DNA from 2 places in the Paenibacillus sp. FSL K6-1330 genome. Region 2 is predicted to be linked to the other one. Evidence: predicted binding sites of a transcription regulator. Region 2 holds the regulator's gene; the other holds the start of a gene.
The links. The regulator LexA, encoded in region 2, represses DNA repair genes until DNA is damaged. The targets are predictions, from matches to a motif close to CGAACATATGTTCG.
Positions count from the first base shown of each region.

Region 1: the regulator LexA is predicted to act here: its motif matches at 4,373-4,386, upstream of recA (recombinase RecA).

Region 1 covers NZ_CP150269.1:4,822,161-4,828,567, reverse strand. The annotation lists gene NYE54_RS21805 (DUF3388 domain-containing protein) at 1-18, shown strand, start outside; gene NYE54_RS21800 (helix-turn-helix domain-containing protein) at 66-1,058, shown strand; gene NYE54_RS21795 (DUF4175 domain-containing protein) at 1,136-1,309, shown strand; gene NYE54_RS21790 (YajQ family cyclic di-GMP-binding protein) at 1,458-1,949, shown strand; gene pgsA (CDP-diacylglycerol--glycerol-3-phosphate 3-phosphatidyltransferase) at 2,209-2,796, shown strand; gene NYE54_RS21780 (competence/damage-inducible protein A) at 2,906-4,168, shown strand; gene recA (recombinase RecA) at 4,457-5,518, shown strand; gene NYE54_RS21770 (RecX family transcriptional regulator) at 5,658-6,395, shown strand.
Region 2 covers NZ_CP150269.1:2,951,494-2,957,900, forward strand. The annotation lists gene NYE54_RS13435 (methionine gamma-lyase family protein) at 1-320, shown strand, start outside; gene NYE54_RS13440 (MerR family transcriptional regulator) at 403-813, shown strand; gene glnA (type I glutamate--ammonia ligase) at 875-2,203, shown strand; gene NYE54_RS13450 (hypothetical protein) at 2,360-2,770, shown strand; gene NYE54_RS13455 (sigma-70 family RNA polymerase sigma factor) at 2,931-3,467, shown strand; gene NYE54_RS13460 (hypothetical protein) at 3,460-4,248, shown strand; gene lexA (transcriptional repressor LexA) at 4,343-4,969, opposite strand; gene NYE54_RS13470 (LysM peptidoglycan-binding domain-containing protein) at 5,145-5,513, shown strand; gene NYE54_RS13475 (DUF896 domain-containing protein) at 5,778-5,984, shown strand; gene NYE54_RS13480 (hypothetical protein) at 6,145-6,407, shown strand, end outside.

The sequences.
Region 1 (6,407 bases), 1.9 Mb from region 2:
TATAGTGACGATTTATAATATTTTTTTGACTTTGACCACGAAATTCTAAAGTAGGAGGTGATGGCATGTCCGAACTGGGACAGCAATTGAGGGAGGCGCGTCTACAAAAAGGGATGAGCCTTGATGATGTGCAGGAAATGACAAAAATACGCAAGCGATACTTGGAAGCCATCGAGGCAGGGGATTACAAAGTACTTCCCGGCAGTTTTTACGTGCGGGCATTCATCAAAACCTATGCGGAAGCGGTGGGGATTGACCCGGACGAACTGCTTGAAGGCCATAAACAGGATGTGCCTAAATCCGAACCGGAAGCGACCATGGAGCCGGTTATTCAAAAGCGTGCCACCAGACCTTCAGCCGAACGGAACATGAAATGGCTGCCTACTCTGCTGATGTGGACATTCCCGATTCTGATCGTTGTCGTCATTTATTTGGTGGCAATCAATTCGAATGAGCCTAAGGATGAACCTCAGGTAAGCAATAATGACCAGACGCAGACGGATCAAGCGCAAAAGCCGGAAGATTCTGGCAATACGGATCCCGCCACGCCAGGTGACGGAGCGCAGGGCGGCGATAACGCCACGGACGGTACAGGTAACGAAGGCACAGACGGTGAAGGAACAGACGCAACGGATGGAACAGATGGCACGGACATCGATGAACCAGGGAATACAACGCCTGGAGCAACTACGGTGACGCAGGACCGGACGGAAGGCAAGAACACCGTATTTAAGGTATCAGGCTCGTCTGTGAAGGTTGAAATTGTGGCAACAAGTGAAGGAAAGAGCTGGGTAGAAGTGTATCGTGGTTACAATACCTCCGGGGAGAAGCTGGCTTTCCAAATGCTTGAGAATGGTGCTGCGCTCAGCTTTGACCTGGATAGCCAGGGACTCTACGTGAAATCGGGGAATTCCGCTGCAACCACCATTACGGTTGGCGGCCAGCCCGTAACAGATGGGAAATCAACGTCGCGTATCTTGCTGGAGCCGGCAGATGGTTCCACAGGGACTACGGATACCAGTACTACTGACTCTACAGGCACTACGGATGTAGAATAATTGTCTCACCTCCAGGCCATCATAACAGCATGCAGCTGCATGCTGTTATTTCGCTTCATGGAAGAGGTGTTGCTTTCGTGACGGTCAACTGGATTATATTCGGATTAGGCGTCATCGTCAGCCTCTTGGGCTATTATTTGATTCCAAGCGACTGGGGATATGGCATATTAGGCTTTGGACTGGCACATATTTTGCTTGGTATATTGAGCATGTTCCGCCGTCCGGTGCAGGATGAGAAAGCTAGCAGTTGAAGGAGCAGACTTCGTTTTCGCCGGGTGTTGGCGATAAGCGGAGTCTTTTTCGTTCCAGATCCACCCGCTGATCCTTAATGGGATTAGACTTGTCTCTATGTTTTACCTATAATAGAAGCATTATCGTTAATGAAAGGAAGGATTCACCATGGCTTCAGAAAATTCATTTGATATCGTATCCAAAATGGATATGCAGGAACTTAGTAATGCGGTTAATCAGGCGGAGCGGGAGATTGAGAACCGTTTTGACTTCAAGGGCAGCAAGAGCAGCTTGAAGCTGGACAAGGACGCACTGGTCATTGCATCCGATGACGAGTATAAACTCAACGCCGTTATTGATATTTTGCAAACCAAGATGGTGAAACGGGGCTTGTCGCTGAAAAATGTGGAGTACAGCAAAATCGAGCCGGCTTCCATGGGTACCGTTCGCCAGCGTTTGACCTTAAAACAGGGAATCGATCAGGAAAATTCGAAAAAGATCAATATATTGATCCGTGATTCCAAACTGAAGGTCAAGAGTCAGATTCAAGGTGACCAAATTCGGGTAACCGGAAAAAACAAGGACGATCTTCAACAGATCATGCAGCTGCTTCGCAAAGCGGATCTTTCTCTGGACCTGCAGTTCACCAATTTTAAATAAACGCTCGTCACAGGCTCACGTAGGATTGGATGGACAGGTTGTTTCTTTTGACAGGGCGTCAACGGAAATATTATACTAAAAAACGATATATAAGGATTAACGTATACATAGATCACTGGGGGATGAATATGACAGACAGCGCTTCACGCTTCAAACCCTTTAGGCTCTTGGGAAGAGCGACCCTATTGAAGTACAGATGGATAACAGTCGCGGGGTCTGCGAAAATTTCAAGACAACCCGTTGCAAGGGAGGTTGCCCCATGAATTTACCCAATCGTATCACGTTGGCCCGCATTTGCTTGATCCCTGTCATGATGATTTTTCTGCTGGTGGATTTTGATTTTTATCCGGCTCCTATTGTATGGAATGATTTTGTCCTGCCCTATAACCAATTGATTGCGGCTTTGATATTCATACTTGCTGCAAGCACGGATGGGATTGACGGGTATTTGGCCCGGAAAAACAATATGGTGACAAACCTGGGTAAACTTATGGATCCGCTCGCGGACAAACTGCTGGTGGCAGCTATCCTCATATCGCTTGTGGAGATGGGGAAATGTGAATCATGGATTGCTGTTGTCATTATCAGCAGAGAATTCGCGGTTACTGGCTTGAGACAAATTGCGCTCCTGGAAGGTTCCGTCGTTGCAGCAGGTCAATCAGGAAAAATCAAGACGGTGATTCAGATTGTGGCAATTGTCGCGCTTCTGATCAATAATTTCCCGTTTGTATTCTTGGGAATTCCGTTTGATGTCATTGCAATCTGGGCTGCCGCGATAATTACGATCTATTCGGGAATCGAATATTTTGTCCAGAACAGGCATCTTCTTAAAGGTACCGGGGCATAACGGCAATAGGAGCTATCCTATTGCTTTTTTCTTCCGCAGGGTAATAAATTTGTGACGGCGAGTGGCGAGTATTGTGAAGAGATAGAAGATACAGGAGGATCGACGAATCATGAAAGCAGAAATCATTGCAGTTGGAACCGAACTTCTCCTTGGACAGATTGTGAATACCAATGCACAGTATTTGTCCAGACAGCTTGCCTCAATGGGAATCGATGTGTACTATCAAACGGTTGTCGGGGATAACATGGAGAGGCTCAAGGAGACCTTGCGGCTGTCCAGCAGCAGAGCCGATATCGTGCTTCTGTCCGGCGGCCTGGGCCCCACACAGGATGACCTGACGAAGGATGCGCTCGCATCCTTTCTGAATCGTTCATTGCATATTGATCGGATGGCTATGGACCGGATCGAACGTTTCTTCCAAGAACGGGGATCCGTAATGACCGAGAACAATCGGCGACAGGCCCTGGCTATCGAGGGAGGGACTCCCCTTCCGAACGAAACAGGCCTCGCCGTCGGGAACGCGGTATCGTATGAAGGCACTCATTATATTGTGTTGCCGGGACCGCCGAAAGAACTGATGCCGATGTTTGAGCAGGAGGCCAAGCCTTGGCTTCTGCAGCATGTGCTTACGGGAGAGCTTCCCATCTATTCGAAGATGCTCAAATTCGCAGGCATCGGGGAGTCCGCGCTTGATAAGCGCCTGGAAGACCTGATTACGGCCCAGACCGATCCGACGATTGCATTGTATGCCAAGGAAGGGGAGGTCACCGTCCGAATCTCCACGAAGGCCTCCAGCGAGGCTGAGGCGATGGTCCGGTTGAATGAACTGGAAGCCCGGATCCAGGAGAGAGGCCCTGAGTTTATGTATGCTAACGAGGATGTGCCCATTGAGAAGGTTATCGTGGATATGATGGCAGATCATAGCTGGACGCTGAGCGCCGCGGAGAGCTGCACGGGAGGCCTTGTAGCGGAGACGCTGACCTCCATCCCCGGCAGCGCATCGATGTTCCTTGGCGGGATCGTCTGTTACACTAACCAGATCAAGGAGAAGCTTGTGCATATCCCGCATGCGCTGCTTGAGGGGGATGATGCGCCGGGAGCCGTCAGTGCGGAGGTTGCCGAAGCGCTTGCAGATCATGTTCGGATGGTAACCGACAGCGACTTTGGTTTATCGGTAACGGGCGTAGCAGGTCCAGGGTACGCTGAACGCAAGCCTATAGGTCTTGTTTACATCGGATTGTCTCAACGGGGAAAAGAAACAGAAGTGTATGAGCTGCACCTCCAGGGTAACCGTGAGACGATCCGACTCCGTGCGACGAAGGCGCTGCTCTACCGGCTTTGGCAGCGTCTTGTTGCCTCCAAACAAGATTAATTTTGCGAAAATAGAGATATCCGCTTTTCAAAAAAAGTAAATAATTTACACCTTGCTTGGTACCTCTTCTTGAATTAACGAACAGTTCCAAGTATAATGGGAAATACGGAAGAACCGTGGCATATCGAATGATGTTGCCACGGTTCTTGTTCTTTATACATAGGGGATGGAGCATATACCGGAAGGGGCGTTGAATAAAAAAAACGAATGTATGTTCGAAAAAAAGCTTGGCAAACGTGTCAAAACAAGGTATGATATGACTATCAACAGTGAAGGGTTGTGGAACAATTGTCAGATCGTCGTGCTGCGCTGGAAATGGCGCTTCGTCAGATAGAGAAACAGTTCGGAAAAGGTTCCATCATGAAACTGGGTGAATCCACCCACATGCAAGTTGAGATTGTGCCGAGCGGATCGTTGGCATTGGATATAGCTTTAGGAACCGGCGGCTTGCCTAGAGGCCGGATTATTGAAGTGTATGGACCGGAATCCTCCGGTAAAACAACAGTGGCCCTCCATGCTATTGCGGAAGTTCAGAGGGCTGGTGGACAGGCTGCATTTATCGATGCCGAGCATGCTCTGGATCCATCGTATGCAAGCAAACTGGGCGTTAATATTGATGAATTGCTGCTCTCCCAACCGGACACGGGTGAGCAGGCGTTGGAAATTGCGGAAGCTCTGGTACGCAGTGGTGCAGTGGATGTCATCGTTATTGACTCGGTTGCTGCGCTTGTTCCAAAAGCTGAAATTGAAGGCGACATGGGGGACTCCCACGTGGGTCTGCAAGCTCGTCTGATGTCCCAGGCTCTTCGTAAATTGTCGGGTGCTATTAATAAATCGAAAACGATTGCCATCTTTATCAACCAGCTTCGTGAGAAGGTTGGTGTTATGTTTGGTAACCCTGAGACGACTCCAGGCGGACGTGCTCTGAAGTTCTACTCGACGGTTCGTTTGGATGTGCGTCGAATTGAGAGCATCAAGATGGGGAACGATGTGGTGGGTAACCGCACACGGATTAAGGTTGTTAAGAACAAGGTAGCGCCACCTTTCAAACAGGCTGAGCTTGATATTATGTACGGTGAAGGCATCTCTAGAGAGGGAAGCCTAATCGATATCGGAACGGACCTCGATATCGTGGATAAGAGTGGTGCATGGTATTCTTATGCAGGTGACCGTCTTGGCCAAGGACGTGAGAATGCGAAGCAATTCTTGAAGGAGAATCCGGAGATTGCTAGTGTTATCGAGAACAAAATCCGTGAAGCGAGCAATCTGACTACGGCTGTTCCTGAGCCTTCCGAGAAGGATAAGGAACAAGAGGAAATAGAAGAGCAAGAGTTGTTTAAAGTAGAGTAGTAAATTGCTGGTTAACGATTAAGTGTTGAGGACTGTCCGGTGTTTGTAACACCAGACGGTCTTCTTTGCATTTATCCAGAATTGAGAGTCAGTCTTGGTTATTTTACTCAGGATGGCGCGGTAGTGAGAGGAGCGACATATGAAAGAAGAGAATAAAGAAATGTCGGAGCAGGCAGAATCATCAGGTATTGAGCATTTTCCGGCTCACGAGGATTTGGTTGTAACTTCAGTCGAAATGCTGAAAAAGCCCAAACACCGATACCAAATCGCGTTTGGTCCGTACCTCATGACCGTTCATGAAGATGTGATGCTGAAATACCGGATGTTCAAGGGAAATGTTTTTCGCAAGGAAGAGCTGGAAGAAATTATCGTGGCCGATGAGCGACAGCGGGCTTACGTAGAGGCGCTGAATCATCTGGCCAGGAAACCAAGAACAGCCAAGGAGATCACCCAGCGTCTGCAGCAAAAAGGTTTCGAGCCGAGCAGCGTAGAGACAACGCTGGAGCGCCTGGAGAAGGACAAGCTGATTGATGACGCGTTATACGCCAAGATGTGGACGGAGCAGCGCATGACGAGCCATAAGAAGGGACGGCTGTGGGTCAAACAGGAGCTGAGACAGAAGGGAATCGGCACGGAGCTGATCTCCGAGGCATTGGGCGAGATCAGTGCAGATGCCGAATTGGAGAGCGCGCTCGCCGTGGGACGGAAAAAATGGCAGCAAACCCATGGGGAGATGCTGGATCGCAAACGTAAAACGGGAGCATATTTAATGCGTAGGGGCTTCGGCGGGGACCAGGTGCGTCAGGTACTCAAACGTCTGGTCGATGAGGATCAGCAACAGGGCGAGTGGGACGATGGGCTGGAAGATTTCGAATAAAGGGCAAATTGG
Region 2 (6,407 bases):
GGCAGGATGAGCGGACCGATTTGATTCAGGCCGTATCATTTACCGGAGCGGATCATCTGATCGCTTTTGTACAGGGGATTCAGCGGGCGGCGGCAGTCGACAGTCATGTGGTGCCTGAGCCTTGGGATATGCCTGGATATGAACATCCTGTAATCATGGCGGCAGGTACGTTCATCCAGGGAGGAAGCCTCGAATTATCCGCGGATGCGCCGATCCGATCACCTTATATCGGGTATATGCAAGGCGGCTTGACCTACTCTCATGTTAAATATGGTGTGCTTATGGCCCTCCAAAGCATGAAAGATCGTAATTTGTTGTGAGTTATCCTTACATGCGGTTGACGTGGTTGATCAGGAAATGTACAATAGGATCAGAATAGACCACTTGGAAGGTTGATGAGATATGGGTGATGAGATTCGGAGGAATATGGCATTATTTCCGATAGGCATTGTTATGAAGCTTACGGATTTATCCGCCAGACAAATTCGCTATTATGAGCAGCATAACTTAATTGTCCCAGCCCGTACGTCGGGCAACCAACGCCTGTTTTCCTTCAATGATGTGGAGCGACTGCTAGAGATTAAGGCTTTGATTGAAAAAGGTGTTAATATCGCCGGCATTAAGCAGGTAATGAACCCTGTCACGAAAGAGTCTGAAGAGGCTACTGTCATTACTCCTGATACCGAGAACAGACGCCGTGAGATGTCGGAGTCCCAGTTGCGACGTTTGCTGAAGCAGGAATTGATTACCGCTAGAAGACCGGGTCAGGTTTCATTGATTCAAGGGGAATTATCCCGGTTTTTTAATAAATAAGGATTGCCATGCTGTAATTCTTCATTAATTCTAGTTTTTTATTTAAAAAGGAGAGGATAAAGTGAGTTATACCAGAGAGGACATTCTACGTATTGCCAAAGAAGAAAATGTTCGATTTATCCGCTTGCAATTTACAGATTTGCTTGGAACGATTAAAAATGTTGAGATTCCTGTAAGCCAGCTGCCTAAAGCGCTTGATAATAAAATGATGTTCGACGGTTCGTCCATCGAAGGTTATGTACGTATTGAAGAATCCGATATGTATCTGTACCCGGATCTGGATACCTTCATGATCTTTCCATGGGTATCCGAGGATCGTGTTGCACGCTTGATCTGCGATGTCTACATGCCTGACGGCACTCAGTTCGCAGGAGATCCGCGCGGCATTCTGAAGAGAGCGCTGAAAGAAGCTGAAGAGATGGGCTTCACTTCTATGAATGTCGGTCCGGAGCCAGAATTCTTCCTGTTCAAAACCGATGAAAAAGGCAACCCTACCCTGGAGCTTAATGACCAAGGCGGATACTTTGACCTTGCGCCTACGGATCTTGGCGAGAACTGCCGCCGCGATATCGTACTGACACTGGAAGAGATGGGCTTTGAAATCGAAGCTTCTCACCATGAAGTTGCTCCTGGCCAGCACGAAATCGACTTCAAGTATGCCGATGCGATCAAAGCAGCTGACCAGATTCAAACATTTAAATTGGTAGTTAAGACGATTGCTCGTCAGCATGGACTGATTGCAACATTTATGCCAAAACCGCTATTCGGCGTGAACGGCTCTGGTATGCACTGTAACCAATCGCTCTTCAAAGGAAGCGAGAACGCGTTTGTCGACGAGAGTGATGAGCTTGGCTTGAGCGTAACGGCTCGTAACTATATGGCGGGTATTCTTAAGCATGCACGCGCGTTTGCTGCGATCACGAACCCAACGGTGAACTCGTACAAGCGTCTCGTGCCTGGTTACGAAGCACCTTGCTACGTAGCATGGTCTGCAAGTAACCGCAGCCCAATGATTCGAATTCCTGCATCCCGTGGCCTTAGCACGCGTATTGAAGTGCGTAACCCGGATCCGGCGGCTAACCCGTATCTGGCTTTGGCTGTCATGCTGAAAGCAGGTTTGGATGGCGTGAAGCGCGAGCTGTCGCTCCCGTCTCCAATCGACCGTAACATCTATGTGATGACGGAAGAAGAGCGTATTGAGGAAGGCATCCCTAGCTTGCCGGCAAACCTGAAAGAAGCCATTAACGAGTTGATTCGCAGCGAAGTCATTTCCGACGCGCTCGGGGATCATGCGCTGGCTCACTTCTACGAGCTGAAAGAAATCGAATGGGACATGTACCGCACGCAAGTTCACCAATGGGAACGCGATCAGTACATTACAATGTATTAATAGAGGAATCCCTTGCGCCGTAAGGCGTGAGGGGTTTTTGTTTTTCCAATGAATATGATCAAACAAGCATATGGAATATTAGTCAGGTTTCATATAAAGTTAGTGGAGTAGGGGAAATGCTGCTGTGGTAAGTGGAACAACGAAGGAGGCTCGTAAATGGCAACTCTAAGTGACCACGAAGAGAAGGGAACTCGGGCAGTGTTCGCGTTTATATCTCGTATTCATGGTGAGGATGAAGGATGCCAGATCAATTTTAATTTTTTTCAGGCTAACCGAATCATTTATGATTTGAATTTTGGGTGGACGAATTTGACAATCCGGAATTATATTTCGGTAACTGCTGAATTTCCGCTTGAGTATTTAAATGGTTTTAAATTAGATGGTTTATTTATGTCTTTCGAAAAACATTTATACCAGCTGAGCTGGGAGCCAAAGGAACAAGAAGGAATCTATCAGTTGCATTTTTACGGATCGGAACAGGATTTTCAGTTAACCGCCGACATAGAATCCATTCGAAGATTTGGTTCTCAATTTAAACAGGCCTGGGATGAGGCTCCGTTAGTTTAGTAGCAATGGCAATAGATTTTGGTTGATGATTTTGGAGAACCGTTCAGGAATGCAGCCAATACAGAATCGCCCTCCATAAAAGGGAAGATTCTTTTTTTATTTTTCGAAAAAAGGGAACCTTTGCTCACTTCCATGACTCTAATTAGACGAGGTGAATCGGTTGGAGCTGGAATACTTGAAGCAGATGACGGTGATGGACACACAGACACTGGATAAAATCATGAACTTATACGGAAATGATATCTGGAATTACGCTTATTTTCTGACCAAACAGCAAGCACTGGCTGACGATATTGCTCAAGAGGTGTTTATTAAAGCTTATTTTGGCATACATACCTTTCGCGGTCGGGCGACGCTAAAAACGTGGCTGCTTACAATTACAAGACATACCGCGTATCGATATAAACAGACTTTTTTCTTTCGGAAAGTGACCCTCAAGGACAAGCTGCTCATAGATGCCTCAAGCCGCTCGGCGGAAGCAGAGTATTTGGATGGGCAGTATACCAATGAAATATGGGCCATGATTATGACCTTACCCAGGAAGTTCAGGGAGGTGTTGATCCTGGATCTTTACTATGAGATGTCAATAAATCAGATTGCGGAGTTCCTTAACCTAGCGGCGGGTACCGTAAAATCAAGACTGTATCGGGCAAGGAAAAAAGTACAGAACCTGTTGAAGGAGAATGGCGATGAATGAGGATAAACCAGATTGGTATTCCCGGGCTAAAAAAGCTCCCTTTTCAGATGAAAAGTTCACATCTGAAATGAAAAAAAACGTGCATAGGTCCGTGATTTTCACCGACGGCAAGCCTAAACGTCGAAAGCACTTACAAGTTGGATTTGCTGGAGGGTTAATGCTTCTGATTATTTTAATTGCCTTTCAATTACCTTTTGGCAGAGAGGAACAACAGAGAGCAGGGACTTTACCTCCTGGTACGGAAGAGACAATCCGGGCACAAGGCGTAACGGATGAAGGAAGGTTAAGGGTTATTGCAGTTGGACAGGAAAAAATAACGACATTGGGAGCACCGAGCTGCTTCGGTATCGAAACGGATATGTCGTTTACCGGAAACTACAGCGTACAGTATAGTACTAACCAAGTTACAAATGAAGTAACTACGCTGGGGGATCTTACTTTTATTCAACCAACATCTGCTCCGGTTGATATGATTCGTCTGCCGTTTCAAGCTGCCGATGTATTTATACTCGCACCGCAATATAGGGACTGTCATGGTATACAAATCTATGCGTTCGCAGTGGAGCATGAAACGGGTAAAGCCGTCCAGCTCCGATTTCAGGATGAATCCTTGGTATCCTACTTTTCATATTATAGACCAGGTACTACTCCCATGGTTAAAGATAATAAGCTTGTTCTAGAGTCCACGGAGGGGCCGGGTGGGGAAGGTTCGCCGGATTATAAACCCAAACGGATGTATCGACTGGATCTTAAACAAGGCATTATGGAGCAGGCAAACTAGCTATGATACAGCTTCGTGATCTATATAGAAAAAGCAAAGAGGTTACCATCCAATTAAGGGAGGTAACCTATTCTTCATAGATAGATATATGAAATTAGTGGACATCCCGGAAGAGTCCGATTACTTTACCGAGAATCGTAACATGGTTCAGGCGCAGTGGCTCGTAGGTAGGATTCTCCGGTTGCAATCGTACATGATCCTTCTCCTTATAGAAGGTCTTCACAGTTGCTTCGTCTTCCTCTGTCATCGCTACGACAATGTCGCCATTGTCTGCAGTTTGCTGCTGGCGAACAATGACATAGTCGCCGCTGTGAATGCCAGCTTCGATCATACTGTCACCAATAACCGACAACATGAACACCTTATCGTCGCCTACATAATGCTGTGGGAGTGGGAAGTAATCCTCAATGTTCTCCATGGCTGTAATAGGAACACCTGCAGTGACTTTTCCGACAACAGGCACTCTGGCAATGGTGTGAGTAAACAGGCTTGCGCTTTCGGACTCTTCTTGGCCAAGCAGTTCGATTGCTCTTGGTTTCGTAGGGTCACGGCGAATGAGGCCTTTCTTCTCCAAGCGGTCAAGATGTCCATGGACCGTTGAACTGGAAGCTAGTCCGACAGCCTCGCCGATTTCCCGGACAGAAGGCGGGTAACCCTTGCTACGAACTTCGTTGCGGATAAACTCTAAGATCGCCAGCTGGCGGCTGGATATTTTCGACATGCCGTATCAACCCCATTTAGTAACGTTTGGGAAAATTATAACATAGAACTTCCGTTCGTACAAACATAAGTTCTAAATAAAAATAGAACAAATGTTCTTTTTGGTATTGAATCAAACAAGTGTTCGTGTTAATATGAATCCATAAGAGAACACTTGTTTGGGAGATGATGATTCCATGTTGAAATACAGTACATACCGTAGCATTTATGAGAACGTTCCAGTGCAAACGAAGTCCTCCGAGACTTGGATCGATCAATTGAAGTCGAGAATGGCATCCATTCCTTTTATAAAGCTTTTATTCGTTCTGTTAATCGTAGCATCCTGCTGGACAGGGGCATATTCCGTTTTTGCCGGGGGGATGGATAAACCCACGGGGGAGAAGCAGGTTATTGTTCAATATGGCGATAGTTTGTGGCGGATTGCTTCCCTTCATAAACCGACAGATATGGATACGCGAGTATACCTGGATAGCATCCGAAGAATGAATGGATTGAAGGGTCCGGATATACAGGCAGGAGAGGTGTTGTCTTTACCGGTCTGGTAATGGGATGACACTACGAGAAACTCTTTCCTTATATATGTCCCTATTTCTCGCTTCATATTTGTAGGTTTGCCTGACGATGTGATTTCACGCAGTATAAGCGTGTTTATAATAGAAGATTATTGATTTCTTGACATAGAGGACTCATTTATAGGCATCATATGTTCATATTTGTTATTAATCAGAGTTTGCAAGGGTGCAGTTGCCTTGACAAGCTCTTTTTCACATGTTTAAGTTATACATGATATCGGAATTGGAGGAGAAGTCATGGACATCGATACTTTGGTTGAACGCATCAATGTGCTAGCAAGAAAACAGAAAAGTGAGGGATTGACCGCGGAAGAGCTCAAGGAACGGGCAGAGCTTCGGGAAATATACCTTAATAATATTCGAGGTAACTTTAGACAACAGCTGGAATCGATCGAATGGGTTGATGAAAATGAACAAAAAGGCGGCCCGCGATTAAAGCATTAGTCGATCAACTGGAACATGGATCTACAACCAGTGATTCATGACCAGATAGTAGGATAGAATTATAATACTTGGGGTGCCGATTATTCGCGGGAATCGAATACGGTTACCCCAAGTTTATATGGATTGGTAATATATTGAAATTTAATCCAGGGGGAACCATATGTCACGATCATGGGAAAGAAAAGTCAACAAAAATATGTCACAGCTCAACAAGCAGCGTAAGAAGCAGGGGCTGACCTCGTACCAAGGCTCTGCCGTTACTGATAAGCATGATGTATTTAAGGGACGTAAATATGTACTTCCGTTAGTGCTTGTTGCATTGGCTGGTGTGTATGCACTTCTTGGAACGGCGACGTCCGAGGCTGCAGGTGGAAGCAACGATGTACTGAACTGGGTAGGTGTCAGCTTGTACATTCTGTTAGC